4 regions of the Glutamicibacter sp. NPDC087583 genome follow, and region 3 is predicted to be linked to each of the others. Evidence: riboswitches for the same ligand, from Rfam matches in the RefSeq annotation. Region 3 holds a riboswitch; each other region holds the start of a gene.
The links. Region 3 has a riboswitch for thiamine pyrophosphate ahead of thiC (phosphomethylpyrimidine synthase ThiC). Riboswitches for the same ligand answer to the same signal wherever they lie in the genome.
Positions count from the first base shown of each region.

Region 1: another riboswitch for thiamine pyrophosphate. It lies ahead of thiM (hydroxyethylthiazole kinase); the one in region 3 lies ahead of thiC (phosphomethylpyrimidine synthase ThiC).
Region 2: another riboswitch for thiamine pyrophosphate. It lies ahead of ACIOU9_RS00565 (ECF transporter S component); the one in region 3 lies ahead of thiC (phosphomethylpyrimidine synthase ThiC).
Region 4: another riboswitch for thiamine pyrophosphate. It lies ahead of thiO (glycine oxidase ThiO); the one in region 3 lies ahead of thiC (phosphomethylpyrimidine synthase ThiC).

Region 1 is NZ_JBIUWY010000004.1:31,266-38,359, reverse strand. It holds gene ACIOU9_RS11655 (sugar porter family MFS transporter) at 11-1,417, opposite strand; gene ACIOU9_RS11650 (uracil-xanthine permease family protein) at 1,632-2,915, opposite strand; gene thiD (bifunctional hydroxymethylpyrimidine kinase/phosphomethylpyrimidine kinase) at 2,943-4,367, opposite strand; gene thiE (thiamine phosphate synthase) at 4,364-5,005, opposite strand; gene thiM (hydroxyethylthiazole kinase) at 4,998-5,792, opposite strand; TPP riboswitch at 5,782-5,876, opposite strand; gene ACIOU9_RS11630 (GntR family transcriptional regulator) at 5,911-6,279, opposite strand; gene ACIOU9_RS11625 (hypothetical protein) at 6,276-7,094, opposite strand, start outside.
Region 2 is NZ_JBIUWY010000001.1:112,563-119,656, forward strand. It holds gene ACIOU9_RS00530 (Na+/H+ antiporter subunit A) at 1-1,491, shown strand, start outside; gene ACIOU9_RS00535 (Na(+)/H(+) antiporter subunit C) at 1,488-1,937, shown strand; gene ACIOU9_RS00540 (Na+/H+ antiporter subunit D) at 1,934-3,535, shown strand; gene ACIOU9_RS00545 (Na+/H+ antiporter subunit E) at 3,544-4,173, shown strand; gene ACIOU9_RS00550 (monovalent cation/H+ antiporter complex subunit F) at 4,175-4,441, shown strand; gene mnhG (monovalent cation/H(+) antiporter subunit G) at 4,441-4,845, shown strand; gene ACIOU9_RS00560 (DUF4235 domain-containing protein) at 4,902-5,144, opposite strand; TPP riboswitch at 5,229-5,350, shown strand; gene ACIOU9_RS00565 (ECF transporter S component) at 5,416-6,024, shown strand; gene ACIOU9_RS00570 (ATP-binding cassette domain-containing protein) at 6,021-7,094, shown strand, end outside.
Region 3 is NZ_JBIUWY010000001.1:264,413-271,506, reverse strand. It holds gene ACIOU9_RS01290 (DUF2797 domain-containing protein) at 1-776, opposite strand, end outside; gene ACIOU9_RS01285 (GTP pyrophosphokinase family protein) at 1,018-1,794, shown strand; tRNA gene ACIOU9_RS01280 (tRNA-Met) at 1,877-1,953, opposite strand; tRNA gene ACIOU9_RS01275 (tRNA-Thr) at 2,001-2,072, opposite strand; tRNA gene ACIOU9_RS01270 (tRNA-Thr) at 2,606-2,677, shown strand; TPP riboswitch at 2,951-3,058, shown strand; gene thiC (phosphomethylpyrimidine synthase ThiC) at 3,055-4,797, shown strand; gene ACIOU9_RS01260 (DEAD/DEAH box helicase) at 4,890-6,809, opposite strand.
Region 4 is NZ_JBIUWY010000001.1:450,106-457,199, reverse strand. It holds gene ACIOU9_RS02260 (hypothetical protein) at 1-91, opposite strand, end outside; gene typA (translational GTPase TypA) at 72-1,979, opposite strand; gene ACIOU9_RS02250 (GNAT family N-acetyltransferase) at 2,127-2,669, opposite strand; gene moeB (molybdopterin-synthase adenylyltransferase MoeB) at 2,737-3,882, opposite strand; gene ACIOU9_RS02240 (thiazole synthase) at 3,879-4,700, opposite strand; gene thiS (sulfur carrier protein ThiS) at 4,703-4,948, opposite strand; gene thiO (glycine oxidase ThiO) at 4,975-6,072, opposite strand; TPP riboswitch at 6,070-6,174, opposite strand; gene ACIOU9_RS02225 (GNAT family N-acetyltransferase) at 6,254-7,094, shown strand, end outside.

The DNA.
Region 1 (7,094 bases), on a different contig from region 3:
CGGGTGGTGCCTAGAGGGTCATCTCCTCGAGTTGGCGCCCCTTGGTTTCCTTGACCAGGAAGATCACGAAGATCAGGGAAAGCAGCGCGAAGAATGCGTAGATGCCGTAGGCCAATGCCAAGCCTGCCTCGGCGAGGGCCGGGAAGGTGGTGGAAACGGCGAAGTTGGCGATCCACTGCGCCGAGGCTGCCACTCCGAGTGCCATGGCGCGGATCGAGTTCGGGAAGATCTCGCCGAGCAATACCCATACGGCCGGACCCCAGGTGGCGCCGAAGCCGACCACGAACAGGTTGGCCGAGACCAGGGCGACGATGCCCCAGCTGCCCGGCAGCGACACGGCGCCGTCGATGGTGACCGACTGCGCGAACGCTACCGCCATCATGCCCAGCGACACGGTCATGATGGCTGAGCCGATGGTGAGCAGCAGCTTGCGTCCCAGCACGTCGATCAGAAGCACCGCCACGATCGTTGCCAGCACGTTGGTCGCCGAGGTGATCAGCGAAATCGTGAAGGAATCCGATTCGGCAAAGCCGACGGACTTCCACAGCGTCGTGGAGTAGTAGAAGATCACGTTGATGCCGACGAACTGCTGGAAGACCGAGAGCAGGATGCCGACCCACACCAGCGGGTGGAAGCCGAAGCGGCCCAGCAGGTCCTTGAAGACCTGGCGGCGCTCGATGTGCACGGTGGAGCGGATCTCTTCGATCTTCTTTTCGGTATCCGTGCCGGCGTTCATGCCCATATCGCGGGTCAGCACGGTAGCTGCTTCAACGAAGCGGCCGCGCTCGACCAGGTAGCGGGGAGATTCGGGCAGGCGCAGCGAGAGCAGGCCGTAGAGCACTGCTGGAACCAGCAGCGACAGGTACATCCAGCGCCAGGCCGCCAGGCCGAACAAGCCGACGGCATCCGCCGAGCCCATGACGAAGACCAGCAGCGCGCTGACCAGGAAGGCCACGAAGATGCCCAGCACGATGGCCATCTGCTGCATGGTGCCCAGGCGTCCGCGATGCGCGGCCGGGGAGACTTCGGCAATGTAGGCAGGGGCGATCACCGAGGCGAAGCCCACGCCGATGCCGCCGACAATGCGCCAGATGATCAGGTCGGTTACGCCGAAGCACAGGCCGCAGCCGATGGCTGATGCTGCCAGGAGGATGGAGGCGAAGAGCATGGTGCGCACGCGTCCCACGCGTTCGGAGACCACACCCGCTATCCAAGCTCCCAGTGCTGCGCCGAGCAGGGCGCAGGAAACGGTGAATCCGATGGTTACCGCGTTGAGCCCGAATTCGTGCTCGACAGCGTCCACGGTGCCGTTAACGATTGATGAGTCATATCCGAAAACGAACCCACCCAATGCCGCCCCGAGGGCGATGAAGATGAGTCGCGCGGAGAGTTTTCCGTCTGATGTAGTCGCAGTCACAATGAGCCATGCTATCGGATTCGAGAGCCGCAGAATCCCGATTTCCCGATTTTTTATGGGAGATCGATCACAAATTGGAAGGAGTCCTTACTTCAAGACCGGGGAGGCCCAGTGCGCGTCGCCGGTTCATGACTGGCCAGCTCCCGAATTCTTGGCAAAAAAGCAGGCCGGCATTGCGAGTTATCGCGATGCCGGCCTGCGGGGAATTTATTTGCTAGCTATCCGCAGGCTTCTGCGAGTCCGCCAAATCGTTGCCGCGCATCTTGGCGACGATACTCATCAGGTGGAAGACCACCAAGGTGGCGATCGAGCCCAGGGCGATGCCGCCCAGCTGGAGCTGGCCGAAAGCGATTTCCTTGGTCACCGCAATGGCGATAATCAGGCCGGTGCCGGCGGTCATCAAGTTGATCGGGTTGCCGAAATCCACCTTCGCCTCGATCCACAGGCGCGCGCCGACGATGCCGATCATGCCGTAGAGCACGATGCCCAAGCCGCCGATCACGCCTTCTGGAATGGTGCCGATCAATGCGCCGAACTTCGGCAGGAAGGCCAGGGCCACGGCCACAATCGCAGCGATCCAATAGGCCGCGGTCGAGTACACGCGCGAAGCGGCCATCACGCCGATGTTCTCGGCATAGGTGGTCGTGGCCGAACCGCCGCCGAAACCGGCGAGCACGCTGGCAGCGCCATCGGCCATCAGCGCACGGCCGTTGAACTTCGACAGGTCGCGATTGGTCATCACGCCCACGGTGCGCACATGGCCGATGTTCTCGGCGATCAGCACGAACACCGCAGGCAGGAACATCAGCGCAGTGTCGAAGTGGAAGGTCGGGGTGTGGAATTCTGGCAGTCCGATCCACTCCGAGGCAGCAACCGCCTTGAAGCTCACCTGCCCCTGGGCCAGTGCAACAAGGTAGCCGCAAAGAAGTCCCATGAGGATCGACAGCCGGCCCAGCAAGCCCTTGAACGCAACGGTCGCGACCACGGTAAAGATCACCGTGAGGAAAGTGGTCAGCGGGAACTCGGTCATGGGAACCAGCGTTGCGCTGGCCAAATTCAGGCCGATGAGCGCCACGATGGTGCCCATGACCACCGGCGGCATCAGGGCGTGGATCCAGCCGGTGCCGGTCTTCTGCACGATCAGCCCGACAACGAACAGCAAGGCCCCGGTCATCACGATGCCGCCCAGCGCGCCGGACATGCTGTGCGACTGGGTGGTCGAGAGGACCGGGGCAATCATCGCAAAGGACGAGCCGAGGTAGCTGGGCACCTTGTTCCTGGTCATCAGCAAGAAGATGACGGTGGCCAGGCCGGTGAACAGCAAGGTCGTGGTGACCGGGAAGCCGGTGATGGTTGGCACCAGGATGCTGGCGCCGAACATCGCCAGGATGTGCTGGGCTCCGATGGAAACGGTCTGCGGCCAATGCAGCCGCTCATCCGGGGCAACTACCTCACCTGGGGTGATGGTCCTGCCGTTGCCGTGAATGCTCCAACTCATGATTCCTCTTCCCGGGCCCTGCGGGTTTTAGGCCGTAGAGAAGTCTACTCGGTTCTCGTGCGCCTGCGCGAAGAAAGAGCGCTCATGTTCCGCCGAGCGGATGAAAGCGGCCTCCATGCGGGCCCGCAGCTGCGGATCTGCCTGCTCGAACGCCTGGCGGACCATTTCGATGGCCTGCTCGGTGGCGGAATCGAATTCCTCGGATGCATAGGTTTCCAGCCATTGCCGATAAGGATGCTCGGCATGGTTGGCTGCCGACAACCGCTTGCCGATGTCCTGGTACAGCCAGTAGCAAGGCAGGATCGCGGCAATCAGCTCCCCGTAGCTCTCCTGGCTGGCGGCCAGGTGGTTGGTGTAGTTCAGCGTGGTGGCGCTGGGCGTATCAGCGAACTCGTCCAGGTAGCTGCCGTGCAGCTGCAGCTCGCCATCGAGGATGCCGTTGGCGCCACGCGACCAGAAACGCTGGGCACCGAGATCCGGCGCCATCGAGCTGGCCAGCGAAAGCACCTTGGCATAGCGCAGCAGATACAGCGCATCCTGGGCGATGTAGTAGTGGAAGTCATCCCGGTCCAAGGTGCCCTCGGATAGCCGGGTGATGAAATCCAGCTGGTCGATTTCCTCGCGGATCGGCTGGATCTTCTGCCACCAGTCGCCCATGGGATCTGCCGTGCCGAAGAAGTCGATGAAGTGGTTGACCGGGCCGTGGCCGCTGCCCACCTGCAATTGGTCGGCCGCTGCGATGGCCTTGGAGAGGTAGGACTTGGACTGCTCCAACGCGGCGATCCAATCTCCAGTGGCAGCGAAGCGGGTAGCCAGAGTGCTGGAAAGGGTGCAGCCGGTGCCGTGGGTGTTCCTGGTGGCATGGCGCGGGCCGTGCAGCTCCAGTTGCACCCCGCCCGCCGACACCAGGGCATCGGGGCAATCCGCCCCGGCCAGGTGCCCGCCCTTGGACAGCACCAGCGTGCCGTGCTTGGCAGCCAGCCGCTGGGCCTGGCGCAGGGCTTCGTCCCAGGAAGGGGCCACAGGCTCGCGCAGCAAGCTGGCCAGCTCCAGCAGGTTCGGGGTAATCACCGTGGCGCGATCCAGTAGCGAATCAAGGGCGGATTCGTCGTCGAGCAGGCGATCCCCGCTGGTCGCCACCATGACCGGGTCCAGCACGACGGGGGCGTCAACAGTTTCCAGCCAGCTGGTGACTGCGCGGATCACCTCGGCGTTGGCCAGCATCCCGATCTTGATCGCATCGATGCGGATATCTGTACTCACGGCTTCGAGCTGCGCGAGGACGAAATCGCCGCTGATCGCCTGAACTCCGGATACCCCATGGGTGTTTTGCGCAGTCAAAGCGGTGATCACGCACATTCCGTAGCCGCCGTTGGCGGCAATGGCCTTCAGATCCGCTTGGATTCCGGCGCCGCCGGAAGGATCGGAGCCTGCGATGGATAGGATGTTCATTTCGAGGCCTCCCAGGCTGCGACCAGCTGCGCGCTGGCAAGTTGCGGATCTTCGGCGTTGCAGATGGCGCGGACCACGGCCAGGCCTGCGCCGCCGCCGGCGCGGATCGCGGCGGCATCGTCTTGGGTAATTGCGCCGATCGCTACGCAGGGCAGCTTGGCCAAGGCAGCGGCTCGCGCAAAGCCGTCCAGCCCCAGGGGAGCAGGATGGTCTTTTTTCGTCGGAGTGGCGCGGATGGCTCCTACACCGAGGTAGTCGATCACCGAGGCGTCCTTGTTCGCCTGGGCCAATTGCTCATCGCTGGAAGCACTCAAGCCGATGATGCCCTCGCCGATGATCTGGCGAGCCAACTGTACCGGCACATCTTTTTGCCCGATATGGATGCCGTTCACTGCTGCGCCAGCAGCCCGTGACGCGAGGTAGACGTCAATGCGGTCATTGATCAGCAACTGGGCTTTGCCCTCGGTGAGCTTGGCAGCCGCGCAGGCCAGCTCGAAGAATTCCCGGGCGCTTTCATCCTTGGCGCGCAGCTGGATCCACCCGATCCCTCCGGCGACGGCGCCCTCGATAACTTCCAGGGTGCTGCGTGGGGTGCAGCTGGCAGTGTTGGCTACTAGATAAGCGCCGTAATTATGCATGGTTCAATTCCTCGTACTTCAAAGTCTTCAGTTCCCCGGGATCGGCAGCCGACAGCGCATCAAGGAAGGCAACTGCGAAGCTGCCCGGACCGGAGCTGCCAGCCAGGGCCTTTTCCGCGGCCAGGCCATAGAAACCGTGGGCTGCGATGGTGGCCTCGAACGGGTCATCGTGGACCGCAACCATCCCGGCGCAGACCGCGCCCAAGGCGCAGCCGCCACCTGTCATCCGGGTCAAGCCAATTCCGTTGGTATGCACCAAGACGGTACGCGCGGCGTCGATGATGGCGTCAGCCTGGCCGGAAATGGCCACTACGCAGTCGTGTTCCGTGGCCAGTTCGCGTCCCGCCGCCAAGGCGGCAGAAACCTCATCCAAGGCATCGACACCGCGCGAAGCAGATTGCCGGCCGGCCAGGGCCAGGATTTCCGAGGCGTTGCCGCGAATCAGGGTCGGGCGTTGCCGGACAATGCGCCGGGCAAACTCCGTGCGCACCGGAAGCGCTCCCACTGCCACTGGATCCAGGACCCAGGGGGTGCCTGCAGCGCTCGCCGACTGCACAGCTTCTTCCATGGCGGTCAGCTGTTCAGTGCTTGGAGTTCCCAAATTCACCAATACGGCTGAAGCTGCCTTCGCGAATGGGCCGGCCTCTCCGGGCAGATCCGTCATGGCCGGGGAAGCCCCGGATGCCAGCAAGACATTGGCGGTGAAATTGGATACGACGGTATTGGTCAGGCAAAAAACCAAAGGTGATTGTTGCCGGTATTTTTGGGCAACTGCATGCAAAGCCATGCGACATCCCTCCGCTAGCGTGAACTAGATCAGGTTCTACGGGTCTTATCTCAGTCGGTTGATCCGACACCCCGTGTCACTGCCATAGAGCGTACGCACAACCGGTTCCGAGGACAAGTTACTTACGCTCGCGCCGCGCCACCAAGGCCTTGAGCGTGGCCGCATCCACCTTCTGCGCGGCCGCCAACGCCCAGAGGTGATCCACGGCGGCCAGGAGATCTTCACTGGTATCCACCGGCTGCGGCCGCTCGTTGACCACTGTGCCGGCACGGCGCCGGGAGGTGATCAGCTCTTCGGCTTCCAGCTCCTTGTAGGCGCGCGCCACTGTACCGGCAGCGACGCCGAGGTCCGTGGCCAGCGCACGCACAGTAGGCAGCTTGCTTCCCGAGGGCAGATCGCCCAAGGAGATCAGTGAAGCAATCTGCGAGCGGATCTGCTCATAGGGCGGGGTAGCTGCTTGGAGGTCAACACTGATCTGCGTGCTCATGAAGTAGCTGCCGGCTGATGTTCCCGCACGAAGGCGCTACCGGGGCGCTCTAGGAAAATGACTGCTGGGACAACGAAGATAAGCAATGCAAAGAGTCCCAGCCCGGCCGGGAATCCGTAGCCAATGAGCAGCATGGCTACCACTGCACTGGTGTTAACACGCATTGAACGCAGTTCCAGGACCTTGCGGTACCAGATTTCTTCGGCCGACGAGACAGCCCAGGGAATAATTGCCCGGCGGGAGAACCAGACGAATCCAAGATGGGTTGCCAGCAACAGCAGGATCAATCCTGCAACCATTGTCTTGCCTGGAGGCACGAAGCCCCACAAATAGTCCAGCGGCGGATCGAGCAGAAAATAGGTGCTGGTGGCAAACAGCAAGCCAGCGGCGATGTAGGACCACAAGGGCAGGGGCGCGTGGTACTTGGGTGCTGCAGACGCCTGCCGGGCCACCGTGCTGACGTAGCTGAGATAAAGCGCATTGAGAACGGCATAGCTCAAAGCCGCACCGGCAAAGATCATTAAGATCCACGTAGTTCGCTCATTGGTAGGCATCTGGAGCTCGTCATCCAGTGGCAAGAATGACCAGCCGATTGCAACGCTGAGCAAGGTGAGTGCTGCAGTTACGTATTGCAAGGTGAATAGTTGATCACGCAAACGCGAGAAGGCGGTCCGTTCCCTGGTGGTGGATTGAGCTGAGAATGTAGAGCGCGGTCCCCAGAAGAGCAACGTGAGGGCGACCGCAAGGGCGCCATAGCTAACGAACTCGTACTGTCCATCCGGCGAATTAGCCTGCGAGTAATTGACCACCGACAC
Region 2 (7,094 bases), 150 kb from region 3:
GGCGGACCGGGCAAAATGCACCTGCTGCCATTTGCCGGCTTCAACGCGGCACTGGGGCTGAGCGCCATATCGGTGGGCCTGGGCCTGTGCTTCTTCTGGCTGCGTCACCGCACCGACACCGGGGCACCGCTGCGCCGCATGGTCACCTCGGCCGAGGAAATCTACCGCATGTCGGTGAACGTGCTGGACAAGGTGGCCATCTGGATCACCGGTCGCACCCAGCGTGGTTCGCTCTCCTTCTACCTGGGCGTCATCCTGGTCGTGGTGCTGGTGATTCCGCTGGCCATCGCGCTGACCGTCTACACCCCGTGGCCAACGAACTGGATCATCGCCGACCACCCGGCCCAGCTGCTGATCGGTGCGGTGATCATCGCCGGTGCGGTGGTCTCCATTACCGCGCCGAAGCGTTTCATGGCGGTGCTGATGGTTTCGGTGACCGGCTACGGCATGGTCGCGATCTTCGCCCTGCAAGGCGCCCCGGACCTGGCGCTGACCCAGCTGCTGGTGGAAACCATCGTGCTGGTTTCCTTCGTGCTCGCCTTGCGCGCCCTGCCCAAGCGACTGTGGGTGGGCCTGACCCGGATCAAGTGGGGCCGGGCCATCCTGTCGATCGCCTTGGCCGTGATGGTCGTCTACATTGCCATCGCGATGATGGCCGCCCGCAACGAGGCCCGCATTTCCCTGGCTTGGCCGGATCTGGCCTACTACGAGGGCTACGGCAAGAACATCGTCAACGTGGCCCTGGTGGACCTGCGCGTGTGGGATACCTTCGGCGAGATCACCGTGCTGGCAGCGGCTGCCACCGGTGTGGCTTCGCTGATCTTCGCCGGGCGCAGCTTCGGCAACCGGGTGCGGGCCCACCACGTGGCACCGGGCAGCATCGACGCGGGTTCCGAAGCCATGGGCAGCAAGGACTCCAAGGAAACCGAGCTGCGCATTGCCCGCCGCTTTGCCTCCAGCTCCAACCAGGACTGGTTGATGGCTGGCAGCACCCTGGTCGCCGAGCGCCGCTCGATCATCTTTGAAGTGGTCACCCGGCTGATTTTCCACACGGTGCTGATCATGTCGGTGTACACGCTGCTGACCGGGCACAATACCCCGGGCGGCGGCTTCGCTGGCGGGCTGATCGCCGGCTTGGCGCTGACCATCCGCTACCTGGCCGGCGGCCGCGTGGAACTTTCCGAGTCGATGCGCATCGCTCCGGGCATGCTGATCGGCGGCGGCATAGCGCTAGCCGGATTGGCGGGCATCGTGCCGCTGCTGCTGGGTGATGGCATCTTCACCACCTACGCCCTGGAATTCTGGTTCTTCGGCGAGCACAAGTTCGTTTCCTCAACGATTTTCGACATTGGAGTGTATCTGGTGGTCCTTGGCCTCGTGCAGGACGTGCTGCGTTCTTTGGGCAGTGAGATTGATTCGCTCTCCGAGGGCCGCAGCCCGGTGGAGCGCCACGACGAGATCCAGGCCTCCCGGACTGGAGTTGGCCGATGAGCGTGAACATCACTTTCCTCGTAGTCACCGGCGTGCTGCTGGCGGCCGGCTTCTACCTGGTGCTCGAACGCACCCTGACCCGGGTGCTGCTGGGCATCATGCTGCTGGGCAACGGCCTCAACCTGCTGATCCTCACCAGCGGCGGGCGCAAGGGCGCGGCGCCGTTGTTCAAGCCGGATGCGGCGGCCGACTCGTACTCGGACCCGCTGCCGCAGGCCCTGATCCTCACCGCCATTGTGATCACCTTCGCGGTGACCGCCTTCCTGCTGGCGATGATCTACCGGTCCTGGACCCTGACCAGCGCTGATGAGCTCACCGATGACACCGAAGATATCAAGGTGTCCCAGAAGACCGCCTACGACGAGGAAGAAGACTCGCCAGTGGCCGAGGATACGACCGAATTCGTCGATGAAGAAGGACGCCCAGTGCGCGAGGGGGAAGAGTGAATTTCCTGGATCTAGCCCCTTTGGCCGTGGTGCTGCCGATCTTCGGCGCCGGGGCAGCCTTCCTGGCCCGCCGCCAGGTCCGCCTGCAGCGCCTGATCACCATCGGCATCCTGTGCCTGACCCTGGTGCTCGAAGCGGGAATGCTCGCCGCCGTATGGGGCGGGGAAAGCTATGCCATCCATATTGGCGGCTGGGAGTCGCCCTTCGGCATCGCCCTGATGGTCGACGGGTTCAGCGCCTTCATGCTGCTGGTCTCCACCGTCGTCTCGCTGGCTGTGCTGCTCTTCGCCACCAGCCAGGGCCTGGCCGACGGGGACGAGCCCGGACCGGTGTCGATATTCCACCCGGCGTACCTGATCCTGCTGGCCGGAGTGTCCAACGCCTTCCTGGCCGCTGACCTTTTCAACTTGTACGTCGGATTCGAAATCCTGCTCACCGCCAGCTACGTGCTGCTGACCTTGGGCGGTACCGCCGAGCGCATCCGCGCCGGTACCACCTATGTGGTGGTTTCCGTGGTTTCCTCGGTGATCTTCCTGATGGCCATCGCGATGACCTATGCGGCCACCGGCACGGTGAACATGGCTGACCTTGCGGTGAAGCTGCCCGAGCTGGGCCAGGGCCCGCAGCTGATCTTGCATGTGCTGCTGCTGATCGCTTTCGGCATCAAGGCCGCGGTCTTCCCGCTGTCCCTGTGGCTGCCGGACTCCTACCCGACCGCACCGGCCCCGGTGACCGCCGTGTTCGCCGGGTTGCTGACCAAGGTGGGCGTCTACGCGATCGTCCGCACCGAAACCCTGCTCTTCCCGGGCGGCTCGGTCAACGCCGGACTGCTGGTGGTGGCCGCGCTGACCATGGTCATCGGTATCCTCGGTGCGCTGGCGCAGACGGACTTCAAGCGCATGCTTTCCTTCACGCTCACCAGCCACATCGGCTACCTGATCTTCGGCGTGGCCGTGGGCGGGCCGCTGGCCATCGCCGCGACCATCTACTACGTGGGCCACCACATCATCGTGCAGACTTCGCTGTTCATGGTGGCGGGACTGATCGAACGCCGTGCCGGTAGCTCGAATGTCACCCGGCTCGGCTCGCTGGCCAAGCTCTCCCCGGCATTGGCCCTGCTCTTCTTCATCCCGGCCATCAATCTGGGCGGCATCCCGCCGTTCTCCGGATTCCTGGGCAAATTCGGGCTATTGCATGCGGCCGCGCAGGATGCCGATCCGCTGACCTGGGTCGTGATCGGCGCCGGATTGCTGACCAGCCTGCTGACCTTGATGGCGATCATCCGCGTGTGGGCCCGTGTGTTCTGGCGCCGTGCCGCTGATGCCGAGGTGCCCAACCAGGACCTGGTGGCCGAAGCGACGCAGGTCGCCGACGAGACGTTGGCCGGCGGCGCGCAGAACCCCCGCTTGGGGTTGAAACTGGCCAAGCAGCTGGAAGCCGACTCCTTGCCGTGGGGCATGCGCTACGCCACCGGTTCGCTGGTGCTTGCGGGCATCGCCCTGACCGTCTTTGCCGGGCCGATCTTCGAATTCTGCCAGCGGGTGGCTGCGGAACTGATCGCCCGCGAACCGTATATCAGCTCGATCTTGCCATTCTGATTGGAGGGATGATGCCGAACAAGAACTTTGAACCGCGTGACCAGCGCATTGACGATGCGCTGGATACCTCCGGTGTGCGCCACCGCGCGACACTCAAGCAGGAATGGCCGCTGCTTCTGCTGCTGCTCTTTGTCTGGGGTGCTCTCTGGCAGGACTTCTCCCTGGGGAACATGGTCTTCGGCGTGATCATCGCGCTGCTGATCGTGAACCTGTTCCCGCTGCCGCCGGTGGTCCTTTCGGGCCGGATCAATGCCTGGTACTGCCTGAAGCTGTTCATCTGGTTCCTCGGACAGGTCTTCGCCGCCAGCGTCCATGTGGCCTGGCTGGCGCTGGTCCGCGGGAAGCGCACCCGCAGCGCGGTCATTGCGGTCCCGCTGCGCACCGACTCGGACCTGATCGTGATGACCGTGGGACACGTGCTCACGCTGATCCCGGGCTCCTTCGTGATCGACGTGGACCGCAGCTCGTCGACGCTGTACCTGCACTACATCGACATCGAGTCGCCTGCGGACGTGGAGAAGGCGCGTGCCGGCATCCGGGACATCGAACGCCGGCTGATCATGGCTATTGGCAGCCGAGACGAGTACGAAGCGATCAAGAGCGAATGCGGACCGAACTTTGATGCGAGGAAGGGGTAACATGCTGGATATCGTCATTTGGATCTGCGGCATCATGCTCGGGCTCGGTGCTGTCGCCTGCCTGGTCCGTGTTGCCAAGGGGCCGTCAATCCTTGACCGGGTGCTGGCCCTGGACGTGATGCTGCTGATCATCTCCGCCGCGCTGTGCCTGGAAATGGTGCTGCACAAGCACACCGACTACTTGCTGTTCGTCGTGGCCGCCTGCATGCTCGGGTTCATCGGTTCGGTGACCGTCTCGCGCTTCGTTTCGGATCAGAGGAACGCCTAATGGAAATCTTCCTCGATGTCCTCGTTGCCGTCCTGCTGATCCTTGGCTGCCTGATGTCATTGATCGCAGGTATCGGCTTGCTGACCTTCCCGGACATGCTCACCCGCATGCATGCAGCGACCAAACCGCAGGTACTCGGCTTCCTGCTGATTTTCGCTGGACTGGCCATTTACCTGCGCAGCTGGGCTGTGGTCCCGGTACTCGTGCTGGCCTGGGGAATGCAGCTATTGACCGCACCGGTTTCGGCCCACATGATTGGCCGTTCCGGCTACCGGACCAAGCACGCTGCCAAGGAAACCCTGTTCTCCGATGAGCTGAGCCACGTGGTCAACAAGGTCAACGGAACACCGCCGACCGGAACCACCCCGGTTTCCAAGACCGGATCGCCAGACGAACAAGATTGAGAAAAAGCGGGAGCCGCCCCTCTGGGCGGCTCCCGCTTTTGGCTCAACGCCGAAGCTTACTTGGTGAACTTGGCAACAACCTTGTTGGCGCTGCGGTCAGCCACGGTCTGCAGGATTGCTGCGACCAGGGCCGAAACGACTGCGAAGCCCAAGGCACGGCGGAAAGAAGCTTCCGCTGCTTCCTCAGTGCCCTTGCGTGGTGCTTTGCTGCCGGTTGCCTTCAACCAAAGGAAATCAACCAGCTTGCCGCCGAGCATGCCAGCGCCAACGGTGATACCGGTAGTGGCAAGTTTCTGCACTTTATCCATTTTTTCCTCGCGATCAAGCTCTTGACATATCGTTCCTCTGCCCAGCATACCTGCGGTATGGTGGGGGAGCAGTAATTATTCCGACAGGGGAGCGTCAGACTTTTAAAAAAGTCGCAAGACGCTGAGAGTGCGATAGATCGCAGACCCTCGAACCTGCCCCGGCTAGTACCGGCGAAGGAAGTCGAGCATCTCGGATGCGGATAGGCGCGGCAGTATGCCCTCATTCCGTCCATCTCCCCTCCTTTCCACAGGAGGACCAGCAATGAACGAAACAGTTTCGAAGCAGCGTACCGGCTGGCGTGTAGTTGATATCGTCGTCGCCTCGGTGATCGCCGTCGCTTCAGGGGTCATTTTCTGGGCGTGGAGTGCCGGCTATGGCCTGTTCTCGCTCGCCTTTGCGGCTTTCCCGCCAGCCACCGCGTTGCTCACCGGCATGTGGCTCTTCCCGGCGGTGCTCGGCGCACTGATCATCCGCAAGCCAGGCGCCGCAATCTACTGCGAGCTGCTGGCCGCTGTGGTTGAAGCGCTGCTCGGCTCGCACTACGGCTTGACCGTACTGATCTCCGGCCTGGTCCAGGGCCTGGGTGCAGAGCTGGTCTTCGCAGCATTCCGCTACCGCAAGTGGAACCTGGGCGTGGCGCTGCTGGCAGGCTTGTTCGCCGGCTTGTTCGCCGGCATTTCCGAGGCCTACATCCTGGCCTACTATGTTGAGTACACCGCCGGAATGAAGATCTTCCACGTGATCGCCACCGGCATTTCCGGCGTAGTCATCGCAGGGCTGCTGTCCTGGTTGGCCACGTGTGGACTGGCGAAGACCGGTGCATTGAGCGCCCTGCCGAGCCGGCGTGCTCACCTGGAAAGCGCAAAATGAGTTCCTTTGCCAATTCCGGCGCAGCCTCGCTGACCCAGCGCGGTGCCGCCATCACCGCAACGGGGTTCGGCTGGCAGCACTCCGAGAGGAAGAATCCTGCCATCTCGGGACTGGACCTTGTGATCCACGCCGGTGAGAAGGTGCTGCTGGTCGGTCCATCGGGCGCCGGCAAGTCAACCTTGCTGCACGCGATGGCCGGGTTGCTGGAAGCGGATGAGGACGATCAGGTCGCTGGCCGGCTGCTCATAGATGGCAGCGATGCCTTCATCCGGAGCCACCCGGTGGGCTTGATGCAGCAAGACCCGGAAACCCAGGTAGTGCAAAGCAGGGTCGCCGATGACGTGGCCTTTGGCGCCGAGAATCTCGGAATGGATCCCGAACTGATCCGCCAGCGGATCCCCGAAGTGCTGGACGCTGTGGGTCTGGGTGCGCTGTCCTTCGAGCACCGCACCCAGCAACTTTCCGGCGGACAGAAACAGCGGTTGGCCTTGGCCGGCATTCTGGCCATGGAACCCAGCGTCATGCTGCTCGATGAACCGACTGCCAATGTGGACCCGCAGAGCATTGAGCTCTTGCGCGATGCGGTGCTGAACGCCGCCCGGCTTTCCGGTGCCACGCTGGTCGTCGTGGAACACCGGATTGAAGCCTGGGCGCAGCATGTGGACCGGGTTATCGTGCTGCAGCCCGGTGGGGGAGTCGCGCACGATCTGGACCCGCAGCAGCTGTACACCGATGAAACGGTGCGCGAGGAGCTGGCTGCTGCCGGGCTGTGGATTCCAGGCTACTTCCCGCAGGTGGCTCGGGCAACGAACGGTGCCGGTGCCACGCTGCTGGAAGCGCAGCAGCTGGTATCCGCCCGCACCGCCACGGCACCGCGCACCCAAGCGGTGGACGTGAATGTGCAAGCGGGCACCGCGACGGTGATTCGCGGTGAGAATGGCGCTGGAAAGTCGACGCTGGCCTTGACCTTGGGCGGATTGCTCGTCCCGGCCGACGGCGGGTTGGCGGCCACCGCGCAACTGGCCGACGGCCTGGGCAACTCCCCGTTTGCCTGGAAGGCCGGTGCATTG
Region 3 (7,094 bases):
TTCCCGCCCAGCGCGGTATTCCAGGCATGCAGCGCATGGGTATCCCAGGCGTCTACTACCGGGCGGGCGAAGGCCGGTTGTTCCCACAGCTCGTCGCGCAGCTGCACGCCGTAGGTTTCCAAGCCCCGCTGGGCGCCAAGGAAGGACCGGGCCCGGCTTGCCGCTTCGGAGTTGATCTGGTCCAGCTGGGCGTAGTCCAGTTCCCAGCTGGCCAGTCCCTTGATCTTGGACTTCTGCCGGACTTGCTGGCTCAGGCCCACGTGTTCAGTGACAAGGTCTTCGAGCACTCGAATAGCGGCTCCATCAGCGGCGCGGGCAATATAGCGGGCAATGACCGCTCCCTGCTGCGCCAAGCGAGTCCATTTGCTCTGGGTTGAGGTGGTACCGACTTTGGTCGCCCCATGGGCGAAGCTTGCGACATACAAGAAGTGCGGCTGCTCCAGGTACTTGCGCATGCCTTCCGGGGCTTCGCCGGTCTTGTGGAAATGATGCATGAACTTCGAATGATCCAGCCGGCGGCAGCGTTCGCACTGGGTTCCGGTACGCAGCGCTTTGTTCTTCGGGCAAGGCAAGGTGTTGCGAGAGCCATCGCTGTTCATCGTGATGTAGCCCAGGCAGAATTTCAGTTCGCCGATGCGCAAGCTTAGGGAACGGTTGGCTTCCAGATATTCGGTGCTCCATTTTTCCGCTTGCCTAAGCCGGAGCATGGGGGCGCGTTCATGCTCTGAGAAGCTGATGCCGTGGCAGAGCTGCCGGTGGTCGCTGGCGAATTCCATCGATGCCTTCCTCGAAGTTACCTCTTCAACGATAGTTCACCGGACATGGCTAGCTCCTGCAAGGCAGGTTGGCCGGCGCCTGCAGCCCGAAAGTTTGCTGGACGAATTCCCGATTCGTTCTGGCCTAATTCCTAGGAGAAGCCCTTAGGCTGGAACTGCACCGGAACCGTACCGCGGGCCGGGCCATAATCTGCTGAGGTGATCCAGGATTTCTGTCCCATTTGATGACAAGACTCGTGCAGTGGCCATCGCAGCTGCCGAGACCGCCCCTTCGCCGGCCGAGCTGCAGCGATTGACGCAGGCTTTCCGCCATGATTTCCAGCGTTTCATGATGGAGTACCAGTTTGCGGTGGACGAGGTGCTGACCAAGGTCTCGATCTTGCGTGAAGAGTTCTTGTATTTGCACAATTACAATCCAATTGAGCACGTCACTTCCCGGGTGAAAACTCCGGAGAGCATCATGCGCAAGGTCTCCCGCCGGAACATCTCCCCGTCCCTGCCTGCCATTCGCGAGAACATCAGCGACATTGCCGGCGTGCGCATTACCTGCAGTTTCGTCAAGGACATCTACAAGGTTCTGAACACGCTAACCTCGCAGAATGACCTGAAGGTCCTCCAAATCAAGGACTACATCAAGAACCCGAAGCCCAACGGCTATAAAAGTGTCCATGCGATCGTGCAGATCCCGGTCTACTTATCCGATGGCCCGGTCGATGTCGTGGTGGAGCTGCAGATCCGTACCATTGCCCAGGATTTCTGGGCAAGCCTGGAACATAAGATCTTCTACAAGTACGAGGGCGAAGTTCCAGAACATCTAGTGCAAGAGCTTGCCGACGCGGCGGCCATGGCGACGAAACTCGACATGCAGATGCAGCGCTTGCATACCGAAGTCCACGGCCATGATGCCAATCAGGCACCGAGCCAAGAGGCGGATTTCGATACGACAGCGATCCAGGGGCTGCTGTCGCTGGCTCAGCAAGCCAAGGACGGGAACCAGGAGAAGGACTTGGATCACTAGCCGTTCATGCCCTCGAAGGACAATGCTGCTTCGGGGCCGGAAACCAAAAAAGATCCTCGGCCGAGGCCGAGGATCTTTGATTTGGTAGCGGCGCCGGGACTCGATCCCGGGACCTCACGATTATGAGTCGTGCGCTCTAACCAGCTGAGCTACGCCGCCACAAGTGAGAAGCAATCCAGTAGAAGCCAAGAATGCTTCTCACTCAGAGCCCCCTGCCGGAATCGATCCGGCGACCTCGTTCTTACCAAGAACGCGCTCTACCACTGAGCTAAGGGGGCAACGAGTAAATACTCTACACGGATTTCCCGGCAAAGAAAAATCGGCGGATCACCCCGGAAAAGACCAGGAGAATTCTGTAAAACCACTAGTCAATGGCTATTTATCCTCTTACTCGCTACCCCGGGGACGAAGGGTGGGACAAAAAGTGCCCTGGTGACGATGCTCACGAGAGTGCTCCTCGCGGTCAATCGGGGATTTGCCATGACGCGCAGGATAGAATCCCGCGGATCATCCCCGGTGGCCAAGCATCGAATTACCCCGCTTGGAACTTCGGAACGCTGACACCCTTTCCCACTCCAGAACCCCTGACCGAGCGGCACTTGGGCAACACCCGATCCACCTAGGCGCCCAGGCACGGCTCCGGTGCCCGGCAGCTGGATCCCGGGCCGTGAACCGGGGTGCTGGAAACCGCCAGGAAGGCAACAGCTCCTTGCCGCCCATTCCGGTCTTGAGTAGGAATATTGTGACCTCAGCAACAAATTCCCGACGGATTTTGCAAACCTCAAAAACCTGTGTAAAGTATTTACCTGTTGCCCCCTTAGCTCAGTGGTAGAGCGCGTTCTTGGTAAGAACGAGGTCGCCGGATCGATTCCGGCAGGGGGCTCGAAATAAGAGAGGCAATCTGGTTCCAGATTGCCTCTCTTTTCGTTTATCCCGCAGATGCCGTGTAGCCACTGCGAGCATGGCCCAAGGCGCACCCCAAGCTGCAGCACCGGCTATCGGCCGCGTCTTGCGCCCCGGATTCCAGGTGCCCCCGGCAAGAGTCTCCGGCCAATGAAAAGCATCCTGGCCCGCCACAGCCGGCCCTTCCCACTTCCTTGATGTCAGGCCCTGACCACTGGGTTTGCGTTTTCTCCTCGCAAGCGTGCTAAGTTGTTCGCGACCACACGGGTGCCCTGGCAAGGGCTGAGATCGGGCTATCGCCGTCCGCGACCGTTGAACCTGTCCGGGTAATGCCGGCGAAGGAAGTGAGTTTCCCCAGTGGAACAAATTGAACAGCACCCTGCCCACACCCTTGCCTACCGTGAATCTGCGGGAATTTCTGTTCCCGTCACGCAGATCCAATTGGCAGACTCCCCCAATGGACAGCCCAACGAGCCGCTGGCGGTATATCGCACCAGCGGACCGGGAAGCGAGCCCACCCAAGGCCTGCAACCCTTCCGCGAGCGGTGGATCCTGGAACGCGGGGACGTGGAAACCTATGCAGGCCGCGAACGCAACCTGCACGACGACGGACGCTCAGCGGTCCGCCGCGGCACGGCCAGCGCGGAATGGGCCGGACGCTCAGCCCCGCCACTGCGGGCCGTTGGCGGAGCCCGCGTGACGCAGATGCACTATGCGCGTGCCGGGATCATCACCCCGGAAATGCGCTATGTGGCCCTGCGCGAGGAATGCGATGTCGAGCTGGTGCGCAGCGAGCTCGCGGCCGGGCGAGCCATCATCCCGGCGAACATCAACCACCCGGAATCCGAGCCGATGATCATCGGCAAGGCGTTCCTGGTCAAGATCAATGCGAATATCGGCAACTCGGCGGTGACCAGCTCCATCGCAGAAGAAGTCTCCAAGCTCCAGTGGGCGGCCAAATGGGGCGCGGACACGGTAATGGACCTGTCCACCGGAGATGACATCCACACCACCCGCGAGTGGATCATCCGCAACTCCCCGGTCCCCATCGGCACCGTGCCGATCTACCAGGCGTTGGAGAAGGTCAACGGCGAAGCCAACGAACTGACCTGGGAGATCTTCCGCGACACCGTCATTGAGCAGTGCGAGCAGGGCGTGGACTACATGACCATCCACGCCGGGGTGCTGCTGCGCTACATCCCGCTGACCGCCAACCGGGTCACCGGCATGGTCTCGCGTGGCGGGTCCATCATGGCCGGCTGGTGCTTGGCGCACCACCAGGAGAATTTCCTGTACACCCACTTCGATCAGCTGTGCGAGATCTTCGCGCAGTACGACGTGGCCTTCTCGCTGGGCGACGGGCTGCGCCCGGGCTCCATCGCAGATGCGAACGACGCCGCCCAGTTCGCCGAGCTGGACACCCTGGCCGAGCTGACCAAGCGCGCCTGGAAGTACGATGTGCAGGTGATGGTCGAAGGCCCGGGGCATATCCCGTTCCATCTGGTGCGCGAGAATGTGGAACGCCAGCAGCAGCTGTGCGACGGGGCGCCGTTCTATACCCTGGGCCCGCTGGTCACCGACATCGCCCCGGGCTACGACCACATCACCAGCGCCATTGGCGCCACGGAGATCGCACGGTACGGGACCGCGATGCTCTGCTACGTCACCCCCAAGGAGCATCTGGGACTGCCCAACCGGGATGATGTGAAGACCGGGGTGATCACCTACAAGATCGCTGCGCACGCCGCCGATCTGGCCAAGGGCCACCCGGGTGCCACAGCGCGGGATGATGCGCTGAGCAAGGCGCGCTTCGAATTCCGCTGGAATGACCAGTTCGCGTTGTCCCTTGACCCGGTCACCGCACAGGAATTCCATGATGAGACCTTGCCGGCCGAGCCGGCCAAGACCGCCCACTTCTGCTCCATGTGCGGGCCGAAGTTCTGCTCCATGCGCATCTCCCAGGATATCCGCGACGAGTACGGCTCGGCCGAGGCGCAGGCCGCATTGGCCGGGATGGCGCAGAAAAGCAGGCAGTTCCTTGAAAGCGGCGGCACGGTCTATCTCGGGGACGGGATCCCGGTGGGAACTCCTGCTCCGTAAATAGCCTGCGGCGCACGAAAAACGCCCTTGGGGCAAGCTTTCGGCTTGCCCCAAGGGCGTTATTCAATGCTGTTCAGCTGCGTGCGACTGGCTTAGTAGTCGCGACGTCCACCGCTACGGCCCGAATCGCTGAAGCGATCCTTGCCGCCGCGTCCGCCGCCACCGAAACCGCCACGTCCGCCACTGCGTCCGCCACCGAAACCGCCACGTCCGCCGCTGCGTCCGCCGCCGAAGCCGCCACCACGGCCGCCACGGAAGCCACCGCGGTCGCCTTCGTCGTCGCGACGTGGGCTGCGGCCATTGTCGAGCTCAAGCTCGATGGCCTCGCCGCCGATGCGGGTCTTGGACAGTGCACGCCACTGGTCCTTGCTCAGCTCTGCTGGCAACTCGACCAGGGTGTGGTCCGAACGGATCTCGATGCCGCCGATTTCCGAAGAATCGAAGCCACCCTCGTTGGCCAGTGCGCCAACGATCGAGCCCGGCTGCACGCGGTTGCGGCGGCCAACGGCCAGACGGTACATGGCGTTGCCCTCGGCAGCGGTCTTGCGGGCACGTGGACCGCGATCGCCACGGTCACCGCGGTCGCCACGCTCGCCGCGCTCTGGGCGATCCATGCGCGCCTTCTTCGAAGGGGACATGACTGGTTCGGTCATCAGCAGCGGGCGGCCGCCCTGGGCCATCAGAGCCAGTGCAGCTGCGATTTCCAGCTGGTCCAGGTCTTCGTGCTCGGAAGCGAACTTCTCCACGATTTCGCGGAAGGTGGTCAAGTCCTGGCCGCTGATGGTCTTATCGATGCGATCAGTGAACTTCTGGATACGACGGTCGTTGACCGAATCCAGCGAAGGCAGCTGCATCTGGGTCACCGGCTGGCGGGTAGCCTTCTCGATGGCACGCAGCAAGTACTTCTCGCGCGGGGTCATGAACAGGATCGCGTCGCCCGAGCGGCCGGCACGGCCGGTACGGCCAATGCGGTGCACGTAGGACTCGGTGTCATGCGGGATGTCGAAGTTGATAACGTGCGAAATGCGCTCAACGTCCAAACCACGAGCTGCCACGTCGGTAGCAACCAGGATGTCGATCTTGCCCGAGCGCAGGTTCTCAACGGTGCGCTCACGCTGCTGCTGAGGGATGTCGCCGTTGATGGCAGCCGCGGTGAAGCCGCGGGCCTTCAGCTTGTCGGCCAGGTCCTCGGTAGCCATCTTGGTGCGGACGAAGGTGATAACGCCTTCGAACGACTCGGATTCCAGGATGCGGGTCATGGCGTCCAGCTTGTGGGCGCCCATGACCTGCAGGTAGCGCTGGGTGATGTTGGTGCCGGTGGACTGCTTGGACTTCACGGCAACTTCCTGCGGGTTGCGCAGGTATTCCGAAGCGATGCGGCGGATGGTGCGTGGCATGGTTGCCGAGAACAGGGCAACCTGCTTGTCCTCTGGGGTAGCTTCCAAGATCTTGTCGACCTCCTCGGCGAAGCCCATGCGCAGCATTTCGTCGGCCTCATCAAGGACAACGTACTGCAGGTTCGACAGGTCCAAGGAACCCTTGTTGATGTGGTCGATAACGCGACCTGGGGTACCAACGACTACCTGGGCGCCACGGCGCAAGCCGTTGAGCTGCGGGCCGTATGGCGAGCCGCCGTACACTGGCAGAACGGTGAAGTTCGGCAGGTACTTGGCGTAGGAAGTGAAGGCTTCGGCGACCTGGAGGGCCAGCTCGCGGGTTGGAGCCAGAACCAGGATCTGCGGGGTCTTGGCTGGACCATTGGTGTCAGCCAGCTCTGCCATGCGGGACAGGGCAGGAAGCGCGAAAGCAGCGGTCTTGCCGGTACCGGTCTGGGCCAGGCCGACAACGTCGCGGCCTTCGAGAAGCAGTGGAATGGTCGCTGCCTGGATTGGCGATGGCTTTTCGTAGCCAAGGTCGGCAAGCGATGCAAGCACGCGGGCATCCAGGCCAAGTTCGGAGAAGAGCACGGTTGGCTCTTCCGGGGTCTGGTTGTCGTCGGTGTTTACGGGCATGTCAGAAGACACGAAGAATTACCTCATTCGTTAGGGGATAGGCCTTGGCCGTCCCCAAAGAAACGACGTATAGGCTGCACAGTCAGATACAAGTCACGCTCATCAAGCGCTCCCCTATGACATAAAGACCCGCACACACTTTGCGGAAAATACAACACGAGAAGGCTCCGGCCTCAAAAATTGGGCTGGATGCGAGAGGGATACCCTGATGTTCGCGAACACTTAATGCTAGCTTGAACAGGCCACTATTGTCAGTGTCGAGAGCGTGTGAGATCGGGCACCGCA
Region 4 (7,094 bases), 190 kb from region 3:
ATCCTGCTGCCACGGCGGCAACAACACCGCGCCAGAGCACGGAGAAGTTGCTGCCGAGGGATTTGCGCTTATTAGGAGCGAGCGCGTGCACGGGTAGCCTTGGCACGGTCGTTGGCGTTCAGCAGAACCTTGCGGATGCGGATGGCTTCCGGGGTAACCTCAACGCACTCGTCTTCGCGAGCGAATTCGAGCGACTCTTCCAAGGTCAAGTTACGTGGTGGGGTCAGGTTCTCGAACGAGTCCGAGGAAGCAGCACGCATGTTGGTGAGCTTCTTTTCCTTGGTGATGTTCACGTCCATGTCGTCGGCGCGGGAGTTCTCGCCGACGATCATGCCCTCGTAAACCTCTTCGGTTGGCTTCACGAAGAAGTTCATGCGCTCCTGCAGGTTGATCATCGCGAATGGAGTCACAACGCCTGAACGGTCGGCAACGATCGAACCGTTGATGCGGTATTCGATTGGGCCTGCCCATGGCTCGTAGCCTTCAGCCAGCGAAGCAGCAATGCCGGCGCCGCGGGTTTCGGTCATGAAGCGGGTACGGAAGCCGATCAGGCCACGTGCTGGAACCATGAATTCCATGCGAACCCAGCCGGTGCCGTGGTTAGCCATGTCGGTCATGCGGCCCTTGCGCGATGCCATCAGCTGGGTGATAGCACCCAGGTACTCTTCAGGCACGTCGATGGTCATGCGTTCCATTGGCTCGTGAACCTTGCCGTCAACCATCTTGGTAACAACCTGTGGCTTGCCAACGGTCAGCTCGAAGCCTTCACGGCGCATCTGCTCAACGAGGATGGCCAGTGCCAATTCGCCACGGCCCTGGACTTCCCAAGCATCTGGACGCTCGGTAGGCAGGATGTTCAGCGAAACGTTGCCGATCAGTTCCTTGTCCAGGCGATCCTTGACCTGTCGTGCGGTGACCTTGGCGCCCTTGACCTTGCCAGCCAGTGGCGAGGTGTTGATACCGATGGTCATCGAGATCGCAGGTGGATCAACGGTGATCAGTGGCAGTGGCTTAGGGTTCTCAAGGTCGGTGAGGGTCTCGCCGATCATGATGTCTTCGATACCGGCAACTGCAACGATCTCGCCTGGACCAGCTTCGTCAGCTGGAACGCGGGTCAAGCCCTGGGTGGCCAGCAGTTCGGTGATCTTGACCTGCTTCATGGTGCCATCCTGGCGGGCCCAGTTAACCTGCTGGCCCTTGCGCAAGGTGCCGTTGATCATGCGCAGCAGCGCCAGGCGGCCAAGGAATGGCGAAGCGTCAAGGTTGGTGACGTGGGCCTGCAGGACTTCACCTTCGGTGTAGGTCGGTGCAGGAACGTGCTTGATGATGGTCTCGAACAGTGGCTCAAGATCTTCGTTGTCCGGCAGGGTGCCATCGCCAGGCTGGTTCATCGAAGCGTAGCCGGCCTTGCCCGAGGCGAAGACGACAGGAACGTTCAAGATTGCGTCCAGATCCAGATCCGGAGCTTCGTCAGCCAAGTCCGAAGCCAAGCCCAGCAGCAGGTCCATGGAGTCGGAGATGACGCCATCGATGCGGGAGTCGGGACGGTCGGTCTTGTTGACCACGATGATCACTGGCAGGTTGGCGCTCAATGCCTTGCGCAGCACGAAGCGGGTCTGCGGGAGCGGGCCCTCGGATGCGTCAACGAGCAGAACCACGCCGTCAACCATGGACAGGCCGCGTTCCACCTCGCCACCGAAGTCGGCGTGGCCTGGGGTGTCAATGACGTTGATGGTCATCTTCTTGCCCTCGGCTGCTGGGCCGTTGTAGAACACGGTGGTGTTCTTAGCAAGAATGGTGATGCCCTTCTCGCGTTCCAGCTCACCTGAGTCCATCACGCGATCTTCGGTTTCACCATGGCTGTCGAATGCGCCAGTCTGCTGGAGCATGGCGTTGACGAGGGTGGTCTTGCCGTGGTCAACGTGCGCAACGATGGCTACATTGCGAAGTTCATCGCGAGTAATGGTGTTTGCTGACATGCGTGAAGGCTCACTTCCGCTCGAAAATTTGGGTCTGTGGAGTCGGGGCCAAAGTCGACCCAACAATCCAGTTTACGCGCTCGAGACTCATAGTCTGTTGATCTGTGTCAGAACATACAGGAATTTCATGTATCTGTCGCAAAGAATTCAGCGGATTAACCGCGTTGGCATCCAAAAACGCAGCTTGCTAGGCCCAAAGTTGACTTCAATTTCCGGGAGTTCAGCGTCAAGCAAGCCGCCGCATTTTTCTATGGTGGATTTTGAACCGATGTTATCGGAATCACAGGTAACCAGCGCATGTTCAATTCCTGATTCGCGAAGTTCCTGCAACCCGAATTTGCACAGTTCCTGTGCCACACCACGGCGACGATACTCGGGAACTACACCATAGCCGATATGTCCGCCGACCTGAAAAAGGCTCTCGTTGATTTCATATCTGACGGAAACCCGGCCCACCAGGTCCCCCTCGTCAAAGGCGGCGAACAGCGCCGAGCGAACCCAGCCTTCTGGAATGTGCTCGCCTCGGCGCCCTGCCTTCATCCGGTAGATATAGTCCTCCCAGTCCTCGGCTGCAGACCAAGTCGGCAAGAACTCGAAGTCTTCGCGAAGCATCAAGTGGTGGGCGTCGATTGCCTGCTGTTCGTCCTGGCTTTCCAATTCACGGATCTCCAGCGTCTTTCCCAACGTCATAGCGCCAGTATGCCAGAGCGCCTCCACTTCCCACCGGTGAATTGCGCGCCAAAGATGCGCCTGAGCCCTAGTAGGCCACCTGCTGGCCCCGCACTTGCCTGGCCCATTCCACGGTTCCGCCGCTGAGGCTGTAGACGGCAATGCCTGCATCCCGACCGGACATGGTGATCCGCGCTGCCTGCTGCGAACGGGCACCGGTTTTGCACACGAATACGACCGCCGAAGCGCTGTGCGCGAGCTTTCCCAGTCCCCGTTCTTTGAGCTGCGCGAGCGGAAGGTGCTGGCTGTGCGGGATCGCTATGATGTCGCGTTCCCAGGATTCGCGCACATCCACCAGCAATACCGGTTCTTCCGTTTCCAGCTCCGCTAGCTGCTGAACCGTGAGCTCCGGGACATGCCCTTCGGCAGCGCAGGAAACCGGCTGGTACTCCCCCAGCCCGGTCACCGGCTCACGTTGCGGATCCCTGGCGAATTCGAGGGTCCGCACAGTGGCTTCCAGCGCATCATAGAGCCAGAGCTTGCCGCTCAGGGTGGTCCCGATTCCGGTAATGAGCTTCAGGGCTTCGGCGCACATCACCGAACCGATAACGCCGCACAGTGCGCCGAAGACTCCTCCTTCGGCGCAGCTGGGCACGGAGTCCGCGTCGGGGATTTCAGGAAAAAGATCACGCAGCATCGGGCCGGTGCGCGGATCGAAGACGGACACCTGCCCGGAGAACTGGACGAGGGTTCCCCACACCAGCGGGGTGCCGGTGATTTCCGCGGCATCATTGGACAGGTACCGCGTGGCAAAGTTGTCGCTGCCGTCGATGACCAAGTCGTATTCACTGAAAAGCGCCACGGCGTTGGATTCATCCAGCTTTTCATCCACGGTGATGATCTGGACGTTCCGGTTCTGCTCGTGGGCCATCCGCCGCACCGAATCCACTTTCAGGCGCCCTGCATCCTGTTGCCGGTGCATGGTTTGTCGTTGCAGATTGGACAGCTCGACGGTGTCATCGTCGATGACCCCGAGGGTGCCGATTCCCGCAGCGACCAGGTAGCTGGCAATGGGACTGCCCAGGCCCCCGGCTCCGATAACCAGCACCTTGGCGTTGGCGATGCGGCGTTGCCCTTCTTCTCCCACCCCGGGCAGGGACAAGTGCCGGGAGTAGCGCGCCAGCTCTTCCGGTTCCAGCTCCGCGCCGGGTGCTACCAGGGCTTCCCGGCTCACGAGAAGTCACCGACCAGGGTTTGCATCATGCCTTCGTCCGGCGAGGAGGCCAGTGCGGTATCGCGGCGCGGGATCCGGCCAGCGAGCCGCGCGGCGCGCCCGGCACGCACAGCATCCTTCATGGCCCTGGCCATGAGCGGCGCGTTGTGCGCCCGGGTCACCGCGCTGGCCAGCAGCACCGCGTCGCAGCCGAGCTCCATGGCCAGGGCCGCATCCGAGGCGGTGCCCACCCCGGCGTCAAGGATCACCGGTACCTGCGCGCGGGAGACGATGGTGGAAATATTGTGCGGATTCAGGATCCCCAGGCCCGAGCCGATCGGCGCTCCGGCCGGCATGATTGCCGCAACCCCGGCGTCCTGCAGGCGTTGGGCAAGTGCCGGATCATCATTGGTATAGGCGAAGACCTGGAACCCGTCGGCCACTAGTTGCTCGGTGGCCGCATGCAGTTCCAGCGGGTCCGGCAGCAGCGTGTGCTCATCGGCAATGACTTCGAGCTTGATCCAATTGGTTTCCAGAGCTTCACGGGCCAGGTGCGCGGTGAGGATCGCATCGCGGGCGGTGAAGCATCCAGCGGTGTTGGGCAGCGCAATCACGTTGTTGCGCTGCAGCAGTTCATACACGTTGCCTGCGCCGGCCGCCGAAAAGTGGCGGATGGCCACGGTGGTCAGCTCCGTTCCGGAGGCCTGCAGGGCGCTTTCCAGGGAGGTCAGCGAACTCGCTCCCCCGGTGCCGAGGATCAAGCGCGAGGACAAGGTGCGTCCGGCGATCTGGAATGGGTCGCTGTGGATGTCCAGCTCGGTGATGTTGCGCGTTTCCATGCCTAGCCTCCCTGGGCCGCGGTAACGAGTTCAATGCTGTGCCCTTCGGCCAGCAGGTAGCTATTCCAGGCGCTGCGTGGAACGACAGCGCCATTGACGGCGGCGGCAACTCCGAGCTTGCTGCCGTCAGCGGCCACCGAGTTGGCGTCCAGTTCCTTGCCGATTTGCGTGCTGATGAATTCGCGAAGGGTGGTTCCTTCGTCCAGGTTCAGTTGCCGTGAATTGAAATTAATGCCGATGCTTGTCATGGTTGCTGCTCCGTTCGGTGAGCGGTCTAGGTTGCGTTGGCAAAGCGGTGGGGATCCACAGCCTGGTGCAAGGGGTGGGATTGGTGGCCGTGGGCGAGATCCGCAGTGAGCGTTGCGCCCAGCGGAGCCAGCAGCACGCCGTGCCGGGAGTACCCGGTGCAGAGCAGCAGCCCTGGATCAAGGCGTCCAAGCAGCGGCCGGTCATCTGGCGTGGCGGGACGTGCCCGGGCCGTTGCCTCGTTCAGCGTGTAGTCGCTGATGCCGGGGACCAGCTTTCTCGCGTTGTCCAGCAGCAGGTGCATCGCGCCAATGTTCACCGCTTGTTGCCGGTCTTCACGGACGCTGGCGCCAAGGACGAGGCTGCCGTCCCTTCTCGGCACCAGATACACCTGTTCCCGGTGCACGAGGCCGCGGATGGTGCGGGTGATGAGCGGCGGGCCTGCTGGTCCCTGGATCCGGAGGATGTCCCCGTAGACCGGGCGCAGCGGAAGTTCGTTCAAGCCATCGAGGGTGCCAAGACCGGTGGCCACGATGGTCTGCTCCGCTTCGAGGATTCGGCCCGATGCGGTCCGCACAGCGGTGGTCCGCTTCCCGTCGGTCACCAGTGCCTGCGCCCGTTCCTCGACCAGGTGCGGACGCAGATGCTCCAACAGGATCTTGACGATGGATCGAGGGTCGACCTGGTGGTCATCTTGGCACAGGACCGCGCCAGCAATATTGGCGGCCAAGGCTGGTTCGAGCTTGCGGGCTTGGCTGGGCAGCAGCTTTTGCGCTGACAGGCCGAGGGATATCTGCAGTTCGGCCAGCTCGTGCAGGGCTTCGCGGTCCGCAGGCTCTGCGGCGACAACGAGCGTGGAGTTCTGCAAGTAGTCCGGGCGTTGCCCGGTGGCCGATGCGATGCGCTCGATGAACTGCGGATAGGCGGCATTCGAGGCGGCAAGCAGCTGGTGCAACGGGCCATTGCCCCAGACCGTTTCAGCTGCCGGGGCCAGCATTCCTGCTGCCGCGTAGCTTGCACCTTGGCCGGGTGCCGGATCGATGAGGGTGACGGTGTGTGCGCGTGATTCCAGCTCGAACGCGACGGCCAGGCCGATTATCCCGGCGCCAACAATGTTGACATGCACAAGGGCACGCTTCCTTCCTACGGCGGCATGACCCGCATCAGGTGTAGCGGTCGGCTCGGTGCCCTCTCAGCCTGGTCGATTCAGGCTCCCGCGGATTACAGCGATTATAAGCATGATGCAGCTCATAAAGTCGAACTTCATTGAACGCAGTTCCGTCATCTTCTGTGATGTACTTGCTGACATGGCATTCCATGACTTCCCTATCGTGCTTCCCCAAGGTTCTGCGCTATCCAGCACCATCATCTCGTTGGAGCAAGAACTCTTGGAATCCAGCCAACGCCATAGCCAGGAGCAATTGCAGCGGCGCTTGCATCCTCGGTTCGCCGAGGTGGGAGCCAGCGGGCGAGTCTATGATCGCGAGGCCATCATTGCCCAGCTGGCCCGGGAGCCGGCACGGGATGCCGGGGCGTTGAAAGTCGAAAGCCCGGTGGCTCTCCAGCTTTCAGACCAGCTGGTGCTGCTGCGCTGGAAGCTGCTCGCCGGTTCCCCCAGCGAACGCAGTTCACTGTGGATCCATGAGCAGGGCCGCTGGCAGCTGCTCTTCCACCAGGGCACGGCCGCCGCTCATCCGCAGCCATCTGCAGGACCGGAGGAAGCCGTGCATGCCGGCGGTGAATTCTCGGTGCGCCGGCTGCGCCTTTCGGATGCCGAAGCGGTCTACGAGGCATTTTCCTCGAACCCCGACATGTTGCGCCAAGGCGACGCCGATTCCCCGCAAAAGGCTGAGTCGTATGTGCGCGCACTGCTGGAGGCCGGGGAACGCCAGCAGGCGTTGGCCGTCGCATATCGGGATCGGCTGGTGGGACTGGTGTGCGGTACGGTAGACCCGGCCAATCGGAACGCGTGGATTTGGTATTGGATGAACCAGAATTACCGGGGCCGGTCGCTGGCCACCCGCGCCGTGGCAACCTTAGTGGATTACCTGTTCGACGAGCTGGGACTGTACCGCTTGGAGCTGGGCTTGCGGGCAAATAATCCCGGGTCGAAGCATGTGGCAGAAAGCAACGCCTTCCTGCACGAAG